Regions from separate parts of the Streptomyces thermoalcalitolerans genome, predicted to be linked through region 2. Evidence: riboswitches for the same ligand, from Rfam matches in the RefSeq annotation. Region 2 holds a riboswitch; the other holds the start of a gene.

Region 1 (6,611 bases), on a different contig from region 2:
ACCCCGGCGAGGAGTGGCTGTACGTCCTCAAGGGGCGCCTCCGGCTGCGCCTCGGGGACGGCGCGCATCTGCTCGCCCCGGGCGACAGCGCGCACTACGACTCCCTGACCCCGCACCGCATCGCGGCCGAGGACCCCGACGGGGTCGAGCTCCTGTTCGTGCACACCCTGCTGCAAAGCCCCGCGACCGCCCTGTGCCTGGGGCACCTCACCGGAGAGAGGCCATGAGCAACCTGGAAGAGAAGTTCCCGCGCGCCCTGTGGGTCCGGCTCGTCGTCTACACCGTTGTCGGACATCTCGTCGCCGGGTTCATCTGGCTGCTGTTCGAGGTCGGCGCCGGGTGACGGCTCCGGGCGGCCCCGCGCGAGGTCAGTCCAGGAGCCGCTCGCGCAGCCGCTCCCGGGTCTCGGGGGCCAGCCGCAGTCCGCGCTCCAGGTAGGGGTCGACGCCGCCCCAGGTCTCCTCGATGGTCTCCAGGGCCGCCATGAGGTACTCGACGCGCGCGTCGAACAGGGGGGCGAGCAGCTCCATGACCTCGGGGGAGTAGGCCGAGGCCGAGGTGCTGCTGCGGCGCACCTTGTAACGGCGGTGCGGGGCGTTCGACTCCAGGTAGTCCGCGACGATCGCGTCCTGCTCCACACCCAGGGCGAGCAGGGTCACCGCGATCGACAGACCCGCGCGGTCCTTGCCCGCGGCGCAGTGCATCAGGACCGGAACGCTGTCCTCGGCGAGGGCGTGCAGCACCTGGGAGTGCTCCCTGGTGCGCTCCTTGATGATCGTCCGATAGGAGGCGATCATCCGGTTCACGCCCTTGCCGTCGGCCAGGATGCCGCGCAGCTGGTCGAGGTCGCCGTCGCGGACCATCCGCCAGAACTCCGCACCGTCCGCCGGGTCGCTCAGCGGCAGGTTCACATTCCGCACACCGGGCAGCTCGATGTCCGGCCCTTCCAGCTTCTTGTCGGCCGCGTTGCGGAAGTCGAAGATCGTGCGCAGGCCCAGGGACCCCAGGAACGCCGCGTCCTTCTCGGTCGCGTGCGCGAGATGGCCGCTGCGGAACAGCACTCCCCGACGCACCCGCCGGCCGTCCACGGTCGGCAGCCCGCCCACATCGCGGAAGTTGCGCACTCCGACCAGCTCGGGTTCGGTAGAGGGGACCTGCTGCGTCACGGGAACTCCTCCCTGTCGGCCCCGCCGTCACGGCTCGTCAGCGGGCGCGGCTTCGACCATACGACATGGCTTCCCTGGGCAAATGAGTTGTCCACAACCGTTGCCCGAGCGCCGCTCCGCCCGGATGATGTCCGTGCTTGCGCTGATCCGTCCGGCTCCGACAGGAGGGACGCATGCTCCAGACCGCCGACGACGGCCGCACCTGGCTGCTGACCGGTCCCACGAGCAGTTACGCCCTCCGTCTCACTGCGCACGGCGAACTGCTCCATCTGCACTGGGGTCCCCGTATCGGGCTCGCCGACGCCGAGGCCCTGGCCGCCCGCCCGCTGCCCGATTACCACCCCTTCGAATCCCCGCTCGACGGGCACGAGGAGTACCCGGTCGAGGGCGGCCCCCGTTTCGTGAGGCCCGCGCTGTCCGTACGCACCGCCGAACGACGCGGCACCGAGTGGACGTTCGAGACATACGAGACATGCAGGGACGAGGGTGACGAACTGTGCTTACGGTTCCGCGACTCGGGACTGCGCATCACCCTGCACTACCGCATGCGCGGCGATGTCGTCGAGCGCTGGGTCACCCTCGACAACCAGGGGCCCGACGCCGTGGAACTGCTGCGCGCCGACTCCGCCACCTGGACCCTGCCCGAGCGCGAGGGCTGGCGGCTGTCCCAGCTGCACGGCCGCTGGGCCGCCGAGTCCCGCCTGGTGCGCACCGACCTCACCTACGGCGAGAAGGTCCTCGGCAGCCGCCGCGGCCACACCGGGCACCAGCACCTGCCCTGGGTCGCCCTCGACACCGACGCCACCGAGGAGCACGGCGAGGTCTACAGCTGCGCGCTGGGCTGGTCCGGGTCGTGGCGGATCGCCGTCGCCCAGCTCCCCCACGCGCGCGTGCAGATCACCGGGGGCGCCGGACACGACGACTCGGGGCTGCTGATGCTCCGGCCCGGGGAGTCGTACACCACCCCCGTCTTCGCCGGGCTGTGGAGCGACGGCGGCCACGGCGGCGCGAGCCGCGCCTGGCACGCCTACCAGCGGACGTACGTCGTCCCGGACGCGGACCGGGACCGGCCGGTGCTCTACAACTCCTGGGAGGCCACGGGGTTCGACATCAGCGAGGAACGGCAGCGGGAGCTGGCGCGGCGGGCGGCGGAGATCGGTGTGGAGCTGTTCGTGGTCGACGACGGCTGGTTCGGCGCCCGCACCGGCGACCGCGCCGGACTCGGCGACTGGTGGCCCAACCCCGACCGGTTCCCCGGCGGTCTGAAGCCGCTCGCCGACCATGTGCACGGCCTCGGGATGCAGTTCGGCATCTGGGTCGAACCGGAGATGGTCAGCCCCGACAGCGACCTGTACCGCGCGCACCCCGACTGGGTGCAGTACCAACCGGGACGCAGGCGGACGGAGTTCCGCCATCAGCTGGTGCTCAACCTCGCGCGCGAGGATGTCCAGGAGTACCTGTGGGAACAGCTCCACGGACTGCTCTCGGGCACCCCGATCGACTATGTGAAGTGGGACTTCAACCGCTGCTTCACCGACGCGGGCTGGCCCGGGGACCCGTACCCGCAGCGCCTGTGGGTCGACCATGTGCGCGCGCTGTACGCCCTGCTGGACCGGTTGCGGGCCGCGCACCCGGGGGTGGCCTTCGAGTCCTGCTCGGGCGGCGGCGGCCGGGTCGATCTCGGCATCCTGTCCCGTACGGACCAGGTGTGGACCTCCGACAACACCGATCCGCTCGACCGGCTCGCCATCCAGCACGGCTTCAGTCATCTCCACCCCGCACGGGTCATGGCCGCCTGGGTCACCGACAGCCCGAACGTCCTGTCGGGACGCGTCAGCGGGCTGCGCTTCCGGTTCGTGAGCGCCATGGCCGGGGTGCTCGGGGTGGGCGGCGACCTCAGCCGGTGGACGGAGGAGGAACTGGCCGAGGCGCGGGACTGGATCGCCCTCTACAAGGAGATCCGGCCCGTGGTCCAGCGCGGCGACCTGTACCGGCTGCGGCCCCCGCACGGCGGGCTGAGCGCGGTGCAGTACGTCCTCGGGGACGAGACCGTCGTCCTCGCCTGGCTCCAGGCACAGCACTACGGCGAGCCTCCGCCCCCGCTGCGGCTGCGCGGCCTCGACCCGGCGGCGTCGTACGTCTGCCGGGAGACCGGGGAGGTGCACCGGGGGGCCGTGCTGCTGCACCACGGGATGCGCACCGGGCTACGGGGCGATGTCGATGCGACAGTCATCCGTCTCTGTCGCGTCTAACCCTTCTGTCTGAATTGCGCATTTACGGTGAACTTGCCCCTAAATAAGGCCTGCTGAAGCCGCTCGCGTGACACGTTTCACAGTGGTGACGGTGCGTTTCTTGCCGTGTCCACGTAATCCCGTTGTGCATCCAGCGGTTTGAGGGGCGGACAGAAGATCGAATTCACGCGGTGTGATGGCCGGTCCCCGTGATGGATCATGCGAAAGGCGAGGAAAAGGGGATCATCTGCTTGTCCCTGTGCGTGCCGGTCGCCTACGGTCCACACCGATCCGGACGGACGCCGAGTCCTGCCGCCGTCCGGGGACCCGCACACCCACCCGTGCACGGCAGGAGCGGGGGACCCACGATTCACCGCCTGGTCCGGTTCTCCGGAACAGGCTCGGGGTGAAGCCGCGTTGTGCGGCCGGGCAGCTCCAGCCCGAACCCGACAGCTCACCTCGCAGGCGCCGGAGAGGAATGCCCCATGCCCGCGAAGGGTAAGCACCGTCGTCCGAAGACCCGTCGTCTCACGCGCTCCCTCCTCGCCGCCGGAACCGGTGGCGCCGCCTTCGCCCTCCCGCTCGTCTCGGCGACGGGCGCGCACGCGGCCCCCGCGCACTCCGCGGCGGAAAAGGCCGTGCAGGCCGTGCCGGCGGCCAAGCCGGTGACCGGGAAGAACACCGCCGCCGAGAGCACGGGCGTACGGATCTACACCGTCCGGACCGGCGACTGCCTCTCCACGATCGCCGACGAGCACGGCATCCGCGGCGGCTGGCAGAAGCTCTACGCGGACAACCGCCAGGCCGTCGGTGACAACCCGTCGCTGATCCACCCGGGCCTGAAGCTCGTCCTCGACGGCAGGGCCGCGTCGGCCGGCACCGCCAAGGCGCCCACGTCCTCGGCGTCCGGCGGCTCCTCCACGCCGTCCTCCAAGCCGTCCGCCGCGCCCTCCTTCAAGCTCACCTCCAAGTCCGCCTCCGAGCTGTCCTCGGCCCCGAAGGCGCAGCAGGCCCCCCAGACCGCGGAGAGGGTCTCCACCGGCTTCACCTTCCCGGTGGCCGGCAAGGGAGTCGGCACCGGCTACCGCGTGGCCGGCGGCAGGTGGTCCAGCGGCTACCACACCGGTGTCGACTTCGCCGTCCCGACCGGCACCCCGGTCCGGGCCGTCGGTGCCGGCACGGTCGTCTCCGCGGGCTGGGGCGGCGCCTACGGCAACCAGGTCGTCATCAGGCTGAACGACGGCCACTACGCCCAGTACGCCCACCTGTCGTCGATCTCCGTCTCGGCCGGCCAGAGCGTGAGCACGGGGCAGCGGGTCGGCCTGTCCGGCGCCACCGGCAATGTGACCGGCCCGCACCTGCACTTCGAGATCCGTACCACGCCGAACTACGGCTCGGACATCGACCCGGTCGCCTACCTCCGCGCGCGCGGCGCCACCCTGGGCTGACGGCCGCCGCCCTCCCCTTGGCCGAGGCCGGCCGTCACCTTTGACGGCCGGCCCGTTCCAGGGGTGACCGACGGACGTGCCGTGGCTAATCTCACCGTCCGTCAACCTCTGCCTACGGTCGCGTAGGTCACATTCGAAGGTGAATCATGGGCTGATATGGCAGACGATTCGAAGAGCGACAACAGACCAGTGATCGGGTCGTACGTGGCAGTGGGGGACAGCTTCACCGAAGGCGTCGGCGACCCCGGCCCCGACGGTGCGTTCGTCGGCTGGGCCGACCGGTTTGCCGTACTGCTCGCCGATCGGCGGCCTGAGGGCGACTTCCAGTACACCAACCTCGCCGTACGGGGAAAGCTGCTCGACCAGATCGTGGAGGAGCAGGTCCCGAAGGCCATCGAACTCGCCCCCGACCTGGTCTCGTTCTGCGCGGGCGGCAACGACCTCATCCGTCCCGGCGGCGACCCGGACGACGTGGCCGAGCGCTTCGAGAAGGCCGTCGCCCGGCTCACCGCCGCCGCGGGCACCGTGATGGTGACCACCGGCTTCGACACCCGGGGCGTGCCCCTGCTCAAGCACCTGCGCGGCAAGATCGCCACCTACAACGGGCATGTGCGGGCCATCGCCGACCGCTACGGCTGCCCGGTGCTCGACCTGTGGTCGCTGAAGAGCGTCCAGGACCGCCGTGCCTGGGACGACGACCGCCTGCACCTCTCACCCGAGGGACACACGCGCGTGGCACTGCGCGCCGGCCAGGTCCTCGGCATCGACGTCCCGGCCGACCCCGAACAGCCCTGGCCTCCGATGCCGCCGCGCGGCACGCTGGAGATCCGCCGCGACGACGTGCACTGGGCGCGCGAGTACCTGGTGCCGTGGATCGGCCGCCGGCTGCGCGGCGAGTCCTCGGGCGACCATGTGAAGCCCAAGGGCACCCTGTCGCCGGAGGAGATCAAAATGCGGATCGCGGCGGTGGCCTGACGGCCGCCGCGTCCGGCGTCTCCCGCGCCCGGCCCGGTTCCCGGACGAGCACCTCGCCCGCCCGGCGCCGGGCCGAGCGCGGGAGAACATGCCGCACCCCTTTCACGCACTCCCTGTCCCTGTCACGGCGGTCTCGCCCCACGACGACCTCGCCACGGCCGCCGCTTCACCAGGGTGGGACGAGACCCGGCCTCACGCGTCACTCCCGCACGGCAACCCCGTTCGCATTCGCGCCCGGTACGGCTCCCGGCACCTCGCACGCATCCTTGAAGCCCTGACTGGTCAGGCCGAGGGAGGAGTTGATGCGCGAGCGCAGATTCTCCAGTGCCACCATCGCCGTCAGCTCCACCAGGGCCGGCTCGCCCAGCCGGTCGCGCAGCCGGGCGACCAAGGCGTCGTCCACGGTGGGCGGCGTGGCCGTCATGGCCTCGGCGTACTCCATGACGTCGCGCTCCAGCGGCGTATAGGCGTCACTGTCCCGCCACACGGGAACGTCCTGCACCTTGCGGGGATCCATGCCGCGCTCCCGGTTGACCCAGTAGCCGAAGTCCATGCACCACGAGCACCCGATCGCGGCGGCCGAGGTCATCTCGGCGAGCGCCTTCAGATCGGTGTCGAGCCTGTTCCACTTCGCCACCGACTGCTCCAGGCGCACATAGGTCCACAACACCCGCGTGTTGTGCGCGAGCGCCCGGAGCGGGTCGAGGACCTTGCCGTAGACGCGCCTGCTGTACCACTCCACACCACGGAAGAAACGGGTGCGGGGCGGAGTGAGCGAGATGCGGGCCATG
Region 2 (6,611 bases):
GCCGAGGTCCCGCACACGCCGCCCTCGTGGCAGCCACCGGAGGTCCGGTGCTCCGGCAGCGTCACCTGGTCCGCGCCCTCCACCTCGAACCCGGCGTCCGCGATCATCTCCAGATCGGCCTTGCCGGCCTGGCCCTCGCTGGTCAGATAGTCGCCGAGGAAGATCGAGTTGGCCAGGTGCAGGGCGAGCGGCTGCAGAGTGCGCAGATGCACCTCGCGGCCGCCCGCGATCCGCACCTCCACGTCCGGGTGGACGAACCGCACCATCGCCAGGATCCGCAGGCAGCGCTGCGGGGTCAGGTTCCACTCCTTGGCGAGCGGCGTTCCCTCGAACGGGATCAGGAAGTTCACCGGTACGGAGTCGGGGTCCAGCTCGCGCAGCGCGAAGACCACGTCGACCAGGTCCTCGTCGCTCTCCCCCATTCCGGCGATGAGCCCGGAGCAGGCGGACAGACCGGCGGCGTGCGCCTTGTTCACCGTGTCCACCCGGTCGGCGTAGGTGTGGGTGGTGGTGATGTCGCCGTACATGGTCTCGGAGGTGTTGAGGTTGTGGTTGTAGGCGTCGGCCCCGGCCTTGCGCAGCCGCTCGGCCTGGCCCTCGGAGAGCAGTCCGAGACAGGCGCACACCTCGACGCCCTCGTGCTGCTCCTTGATCGCCCTGATGGTCTCCGACACCCGCTCCACGTCACGGTCCGTCGGACCGCGTCCGCTCGCCACCAGACAGACCCGCTTGGCACCGCCGGCCAGCCCGGCCGCCGCCACCTTGGAGGCCTCCTCGGGCTTCAGCCAGGTGTACTTGAGGATTCCGGCCTTGGAGCCGAGACGCTGGGAACAGTAGGAGCAGTCCTCGGGGCACAGGCCCGACTTGAGGTTGACGAGGTAGTTGAGTTTCACCCGCCGGCCGAACCAGTGACGGCGCACCTTCCCGGCCGCGGCCACCACGTCGAGCAGCTCGTCGTCGGAGGTGGCCAGCACGGCCAGAGCTTCCTCCCGGGTCGGCGGCTCGCGCCGGAGCCCCTTGTCCACCAGCGTGTTCAGCAGGTCCATGGAAGCCGATCCTGTCCTATGCGTCCGTCCTGGGCCAAGAAGAGTCTGCACAACTCCCCGCGCGTTGATGTGTGGGTATTGCCACAGCCTGAGCGGATGGTCCCGCGCACGGGGTTTCTCACCGCCCGATAGGGTCTGTGCACGGCCCGCGGAAGACCTCGGAGGACCCATGGCGTTCGACTGGATCGAGGAGCAGGCCCGGGCGCGCCGGCGGGCCGGGCTCGTACGGACGCTGCGGCCCCGCCCCGCCGACGCGCCGCTGCTGGACCTCGCGAGCAACGACTACCTGGGGCTGGCCCGCCACCCGGAGGTCGTGGCGGGGGCCGCGGAGGCGGCGCGCACCTGGGGCGGCGGCGCGACCGGCTCCCGGCTGGTCACGGGCACCACCGAACTGCATGCCGAACTGGAGCGCGAGCTGGCCGGCTTCTGCGGTTTCGAGGCGGCGCTGGTCTTCTCCTCCGGATACGCCGCCAACCTCGCCGCGGTCACCGCGCTCGCCCCGCACGGCTCGCTCATCGTCTCCGACGCGGGCAACCACGCCTCGCTCATCGACGGCTGCCGGCTGGCCCGGGGGACCACGCAGGTCGTCGGACACGCCGACCCGGAGGCCGTGCGCAAGGCGCTCGGCACCCATGAGGGGCCGGCGGTCCTCGTCTCCGACACGGTGTTCTCGGTCGACGGCGACGCCGCCCCGCTGGCAGAGCTCGCCGGGGCCTGCCGGGAGCACGGTGCCGGTCTCGTCGTCGACGACGCCCACGGGCTGGGCGTGCTGGGGGACGGCGGCCGCGGCGCCGTGCACGCGGCGGGGCTGGCGGGCGCCGACGACGTGGTCGTCACCGTCACGCTGTCGAAGTCGCTCGGCAGCCAGGGCGGAGCCGTCCTGGGGCCCGCACGGGTGATCGACCATCTGGTCAACGCGGCCCGGACGTTCATCTTCGACACCGGCCTCGCCCCCGCGGCCGTGGGCGCGGCCCTGGCGGCGCTGAGGCTGCTGCGCCGCGAACCGGAGCGGGCGGCACGCGCACGCGAGGTGGCGGGCGAGCTCCACGCACGCCTGACCGCCGCGGGCCTGCACGCGGTACGTCCCGACGCCGCGGTGGTCTCGGTGCGCGCGCCGTCCCCGGAGGAGGCCGTGCGCTGGGCGGCCGACTGCCGTGCGGCCGGACTGGCCGTGGGCTGTTTCCGCCCTCCTTCCGTGCCCGACGGCATCTCACGGTTGCGGCTGACCGCCCGCGCGGACCTCTCCGGGGCGCAGATCGAACGTGCTGTCCGGGTGATCGGTGAAACGCGGCCGTGAGTCGGCGTGACACGGCCGTGCGCCGGATGCGGGGTCGGCTGCAGCCGACCACAGCCGGCCGGAATCGAGCGAATTGAGCGGAATCGACCGGAATCGTTTCTCAGAGGCCGTGCACCGTGGCCGTGAAGGCCGCCCAGCTTCCGGGCGAGAACAGCAGCGCCGGTCCGTCGGGGGCCTTGGAGTCGCGCACGGCGATCAGCCCGGCCCAGGGTCCCGTGGCCGGCCGGGCCGTCTCGACGCAGTTGTTGGCTCCGGTGCTGTGACTGCTGCGCTGCCAGCGCACGCCGTGCAGGCCGGTGCCGGAGGGTACGTGCCGAGGCAGAGCGGACATGGTGCCTCCTTGTGTGACGAGCGGTGGCGCGCCGTCAGGTGTCGCGGCGCATCCGGGTGATGAAGTCCAGCGACTCCTCGGGCGGGAGAGCGCGGCTTCGGAGAGTGTCGAAGGCCCTGGAGTAGGCCTCCAGGTCTTCTTTCCGCTCGAGGTGGAGGCTACTCGTCAGGTGGTCGATGACGACCACGTCCAGGTCGGAGGTGTCCGAGAACGAGAAGATGACGAAAGGACCGGTGACGCCGATGTGCTCCCCGGTCGCGAACGGCAGCACCTGGAGCCGTACATGGGGCAGCTGTGCCGCTTCCGTCAGCCGTTTAAGCTGCCGTGCCATCACCGCGGGTCCGCCGACCTCCCGGTGCAGCACGGCCTCGTCCAGCACCACGTCCAGCTTCAGCGGCGGATGGGCGCGCAGCACGTCCTGACGGGCCAGCCGCACCTCCACCAGCGCGTCCAGCCGGTCGTCGTCGAGCTCGTCCAGAGCGGCCCGGGTGACGGCGCGCGCGTATTCGGGGGTCTGCAGCAGCCCGGGGACGACCGAGGTCTCCAGGGTGCGCATCACGCTCGCCTGCGACTCCAGGCTGATGAAGTCCCGGTAGGCCGGCGGCAGTACGCTGCGGTAGGCGTGCCACCAGTGGTGCCGGCCGCCGTCGTCGTCCATCCCCGCCAACACCAGCAGCAACTCGCGCAGTTGGGAGTCCCGGACGGCGTACGCGTCCAGGAGTAACCGCACATCGGACGGTTTCACCCCGCTGGCGCCGGTCTCGATCCGGCTGACCTTCGACTGGTGCCAGCCCACCAGCCGGGCCGCCTGGCCGCTGGTGAGACCCGCACCGGTGCGCAGTGCGCGCAGTTCGGCGCCCAGTTTCCGGCGGCGTACCGCGGGACCGTGCTGCATGGACTGCTCCTCACTCCTTGAACGCTCCACATGCTCCGCCCCCGGAGGGGCGGTTGGCGCAGAGTTCACCGCATCGAGCGACAGATATATGCATATCTGGTGGATCGCCGCGTGAGACCGGTGCGGTGATGGCAGTCTGACGGCGAAGCACCAGTCCGGGACCGTACTCGAACCGTCCGCTTTGTGTCGGACTGCGATCCCCTGGGAAAGGGCCGACGCCGCCATGGCAGACCATCTGGAAGCATCCGTCATTCTGCCGAGCGATCCCGCCTCGGTCTCCGCGGCCCGCGGTTATGTGGTGAGCACTCTCGAGGAATGGGGTCTGCCGCCGGACACGGACACCGCCGAGACCGTCCGGCTCATCGTCTCCGAGCTCGCCACCAACGCCGTGCAGCACACCCGCGGGCAGTCGCCCACCTTCACGGTGGACCTCGTCCTCGTACGGGACGAGTGCCTGCGGATCGGGGTGACCGACAGCCACCCGAAGTTCCCGAAACGCCTGCCGGCCGCCGTCCAGCAGGACAACGGCCGGGGCATGGCGATCATTCGATGGTTCGCCGCCGAGCGCGGCGGCAGACTGACCGTGCGGCCGACCCGGGAGGGCGGCAAGACGGTCTGCATCGAGCTTCCGTGGACGGTCCCGGCCCGGCCGGTCACGGCCACGGGGCGGCAGGAGCCGTAGCGCGTGGGGCGTGCGGGTGCGGTGACGGCACCTCGGGGCGCTGTCACCGCACCCGGGCGGGTCAGCGGACCCGGCCGTACCAGACGTTCTTCGTCCAGATCTTCTGCAGCTTCACCACGTCCCCGGTCTTCGGGGCGTGCCAGATCTTGTTGCCGCCGGCGTAGATGCCGACGTGGTAGACGTGCGAGCCCGAGTGGAAGAACACCAGGTCACCGGCCTGGCGGTTCTTCGCGGAGATGTGACGGGTCCTGTTGTACTGCTGGGCCGCCGTGCGGGGCAGCTTCTTGCCCGCCTTCTTGAACGAGTACAGCGTGAGGCCGGAGCAGTCGAACCTCCGGGGCCCGGCGGCACCCCACTGGTAGGGGGCGCCCTTCTTGGACGCCGCGACCTTGAGCGCCTTCATGCCGGGGGTCGCGGCCGCGGCCTCGGAGGCCATGCCGGGAGCCACGATCGAGCCGCCCACGGCGGCCAGGGTCAGGGCCGAGGCCGTACCGGCCCGGGCCATCAGCGACGGGACACGATTGAACGTGGTCATGCTCAACCCTTCGTCAGCCGCCTGTGAAGGATGACCTGTCGGATTCGGGCTGGCGAAGTTGCCCGGCCGCGTCGCCGCGGCTTCACCCCAAGGGCTGCTCGGGCCGGCCATGGCGTGACCGTCCCGGCGACCCGTCGTGCTTGGGTCCTCCACTCCTGCCGATCCACTTGTGTCGACCGGTCATCCGGGCGGCGGCAGGATTCGGCGTCCGCCCGGACCGCCCCGCCGCGGTGGCGGGGGCTTGTCGTCCGACAGGGATCTTGGCCTACACAAGTCCGAAAATCCCAATGGAAACGGGGATTTGTGTTGTTACTCACCACTCGGCTGTTCGGGTGGACAGTCTCGTGCCCGGGTGGCTGCCCCCTCCCGCGGCGGCTCCCGGACCAGCGGCGAAGCATCCCGTTCCGCCGTCCGGGGAGGCGGATCGTGCAACCGCAAGGGCTCCGGGGAAGGAGGCGAACCTACCTGAAAGGAGGTACGTCTTTTGGTCCGTTCCGACTCACGTCAAGAGGGAGTGTTCTCGTCGGCGGGATGCGCCTTCTGTTGATGCGTCAACTCCTGTGGAGGAGCTACGAGCTGACACCGGGTCCGCCGTTCGTGACCGGCGCCTGGGGGATCCTCGTGTACCGGTGGACGCCAGGGGGACGGGTCCCGGGGCGGAAGGAGAGGAGGAGCGGACCGGCGGCCGGCCGCATCGAGGTGACATCCTCTCAATTCCGCTTCGTCTGCTTTGTCTGCTTCTTCCCGGCCGACGGTGGCGGCGGTCCGGGTTCCGGCCGGCGGGGCCGCCGCGCAGGCCGCCACGGCCGCCCCTTTCCGCGGGCGCGGTGCCGTGATGGTCAGTCGAGCGGTGGGCGCGGGAACCTGCGCTCCTTCCCGCCCCTCGCCTCGGCCTGCTCCGCCTTGACCACCGCCGCGTACCGGTCGACGTACTCCTGCCCCGACAGCGCCATGACGGCGTACATGATCTCGTCCGTGACGGCGCGCAGAACCGTCTTCTCATGTTCCATCCCGGCATGGCGGGAAAAGTCCAGAGGTGTGCCGAAACGGATCACGACCGGGCGGATGCGCGGGACGATCCGGCCCGGCGGCTGGGCCTCGAAGGTGCCGATCATCGCGCACGGCACGACCGGCACCCCGGCCTTGAGCGCCATGACCGCGACACCCACCTTGCCCTTGTACAGGCGGCCGTCGGGCGACCGGGTGCCCTCCGGGTAGATGCCGAGGAGCTCGCCCCTGCGCAGCACTCCGAGTCCCTCCCGGATCGCGGCCTGACCGGCCTCCTTGCCGGAGCGGTCGACCGGGATCTGCCCGGCGCTGCGGAAGAACGCGGCGGTGAGCCGGCCCTTCAGGCCCGGTCCCGTGAAGTACTCGGCCTTCGCCAGGAAGGTGATACGCCGTGTGAGGACCGCGGGCATCAGGAAGTGGTCCGAGAACGACAGATGGTTGCCCGCGATGATGGCCGGGCCGGACGCCGGCACGTGCTCCAGCCCCTCGATCCGGGGCCGGAAGACCACTTTGAGCAGCGGGCCCAGCAGGACGTGTTTGAGCAGGAAGTAGAACAAGGGGATGCTCCTCATCGGGGCGGAACCGCTCAACCGCCGTGTTCCCGCAGATCAGGGCGGATGCCGTGAGGGGCCAGTGTAAGTGCGCCCACCGTGGCGGGGCACTGCTGTGCCGCGGGGGTTTTGCCGCATGGGGGCGACGCGGGGCCGCGCCTGCCGGAGGCCGGCCGCCCGGCGGCGTACGGTGGTGGCCATGGCCCCTCCGCTTCCGGGTCCGCTGGCGCATCTGGCGCCCCTGCTGGGCGACTACGGCTACTGGG

The links. Region 2 has a riboswitch for cyclic di-AMP ahead of ABD224_RS25995 (C40 family peptidase). Riboswitches for the same ligand answer to the same signal wherever they lie in the genome.
Region 1: it holds a riboswitch for cyclic di-AMP, as region 2 does, so the genes downstream of both, ABD224_RS20990 (M23 family metallopeptidase) here and ABD224_RS25995 (C40 family peptidase) in region 2, are expected to answer to the same signal.

Annotation. Positions count from the first base shown of each region.
Region 1 is NZ_BAAAHG010000039.1:55,395-62,005, reverse strand. It holds gene ABD224_RS21010 (helix-turn-helix domain-containing protein) at 1-227, shown strand, start outside; gene ABD224_RS21005 (DUF6126 family protein) at 224-343, shown strand; gene ABD224_RS21000 (tyrosine-protein phosphatase) at 369-1,166, opposite strand; gene ABD224_RS20995 (alpha-galactosidase) at 1,340-3,418, shown strand; cyclic di-AMP (ydaO/yuaA leader) riboswitch at 3,724-3,878, shown strand; gene ABD224_RS20990 (M23 family metallopeptidase) at 3,883-4,845, shown strand; gene ABD224_RS20985 (SGNH/GDSL hydrolase family protein) at 5,035-5,820, shown strand; gene ABD224_RS20980 (carboxymuconolactone decarboxylase family protein) at 6,020-6,610, opposite strand.
Region 2 is NZ_BAAAHG010000065.1:24,580-31,190, forward strand. It holds gene bioB (biotin synthase BioB) at 1-1,046, opposite strand, end outside; gene ABD224_RS25975 (8-amino-7-oxononanoate synthase) at 1,216-2,343, shown strand; gene ABD224_RS25980 (DUF397 domain-containing protein) at 2,444-2,674, opposite strand; gene ABD224_RS25985 (helix-turn-helix domain-containing protein) at 2,709-3,569, opposite strand; gene ABD224_RS25990 (ATP-binding protein) at 3,793-4,251, shown strand; gene ABD224_RS25995 (C40 family peptidase) at 4,313-4,786, opposite strand; cyclic di-AMP (ydaO/yuaA leader) riboswitch at 4,789-5,003, opposite strand; gene ABD224_RS26000 (lysophospholipid acyltransferase family protein) at 5,626-6,351, opposite strand; gene ABD224_RS26005 (DedA family protein) at 6,545-6,611, shown strand, end outside.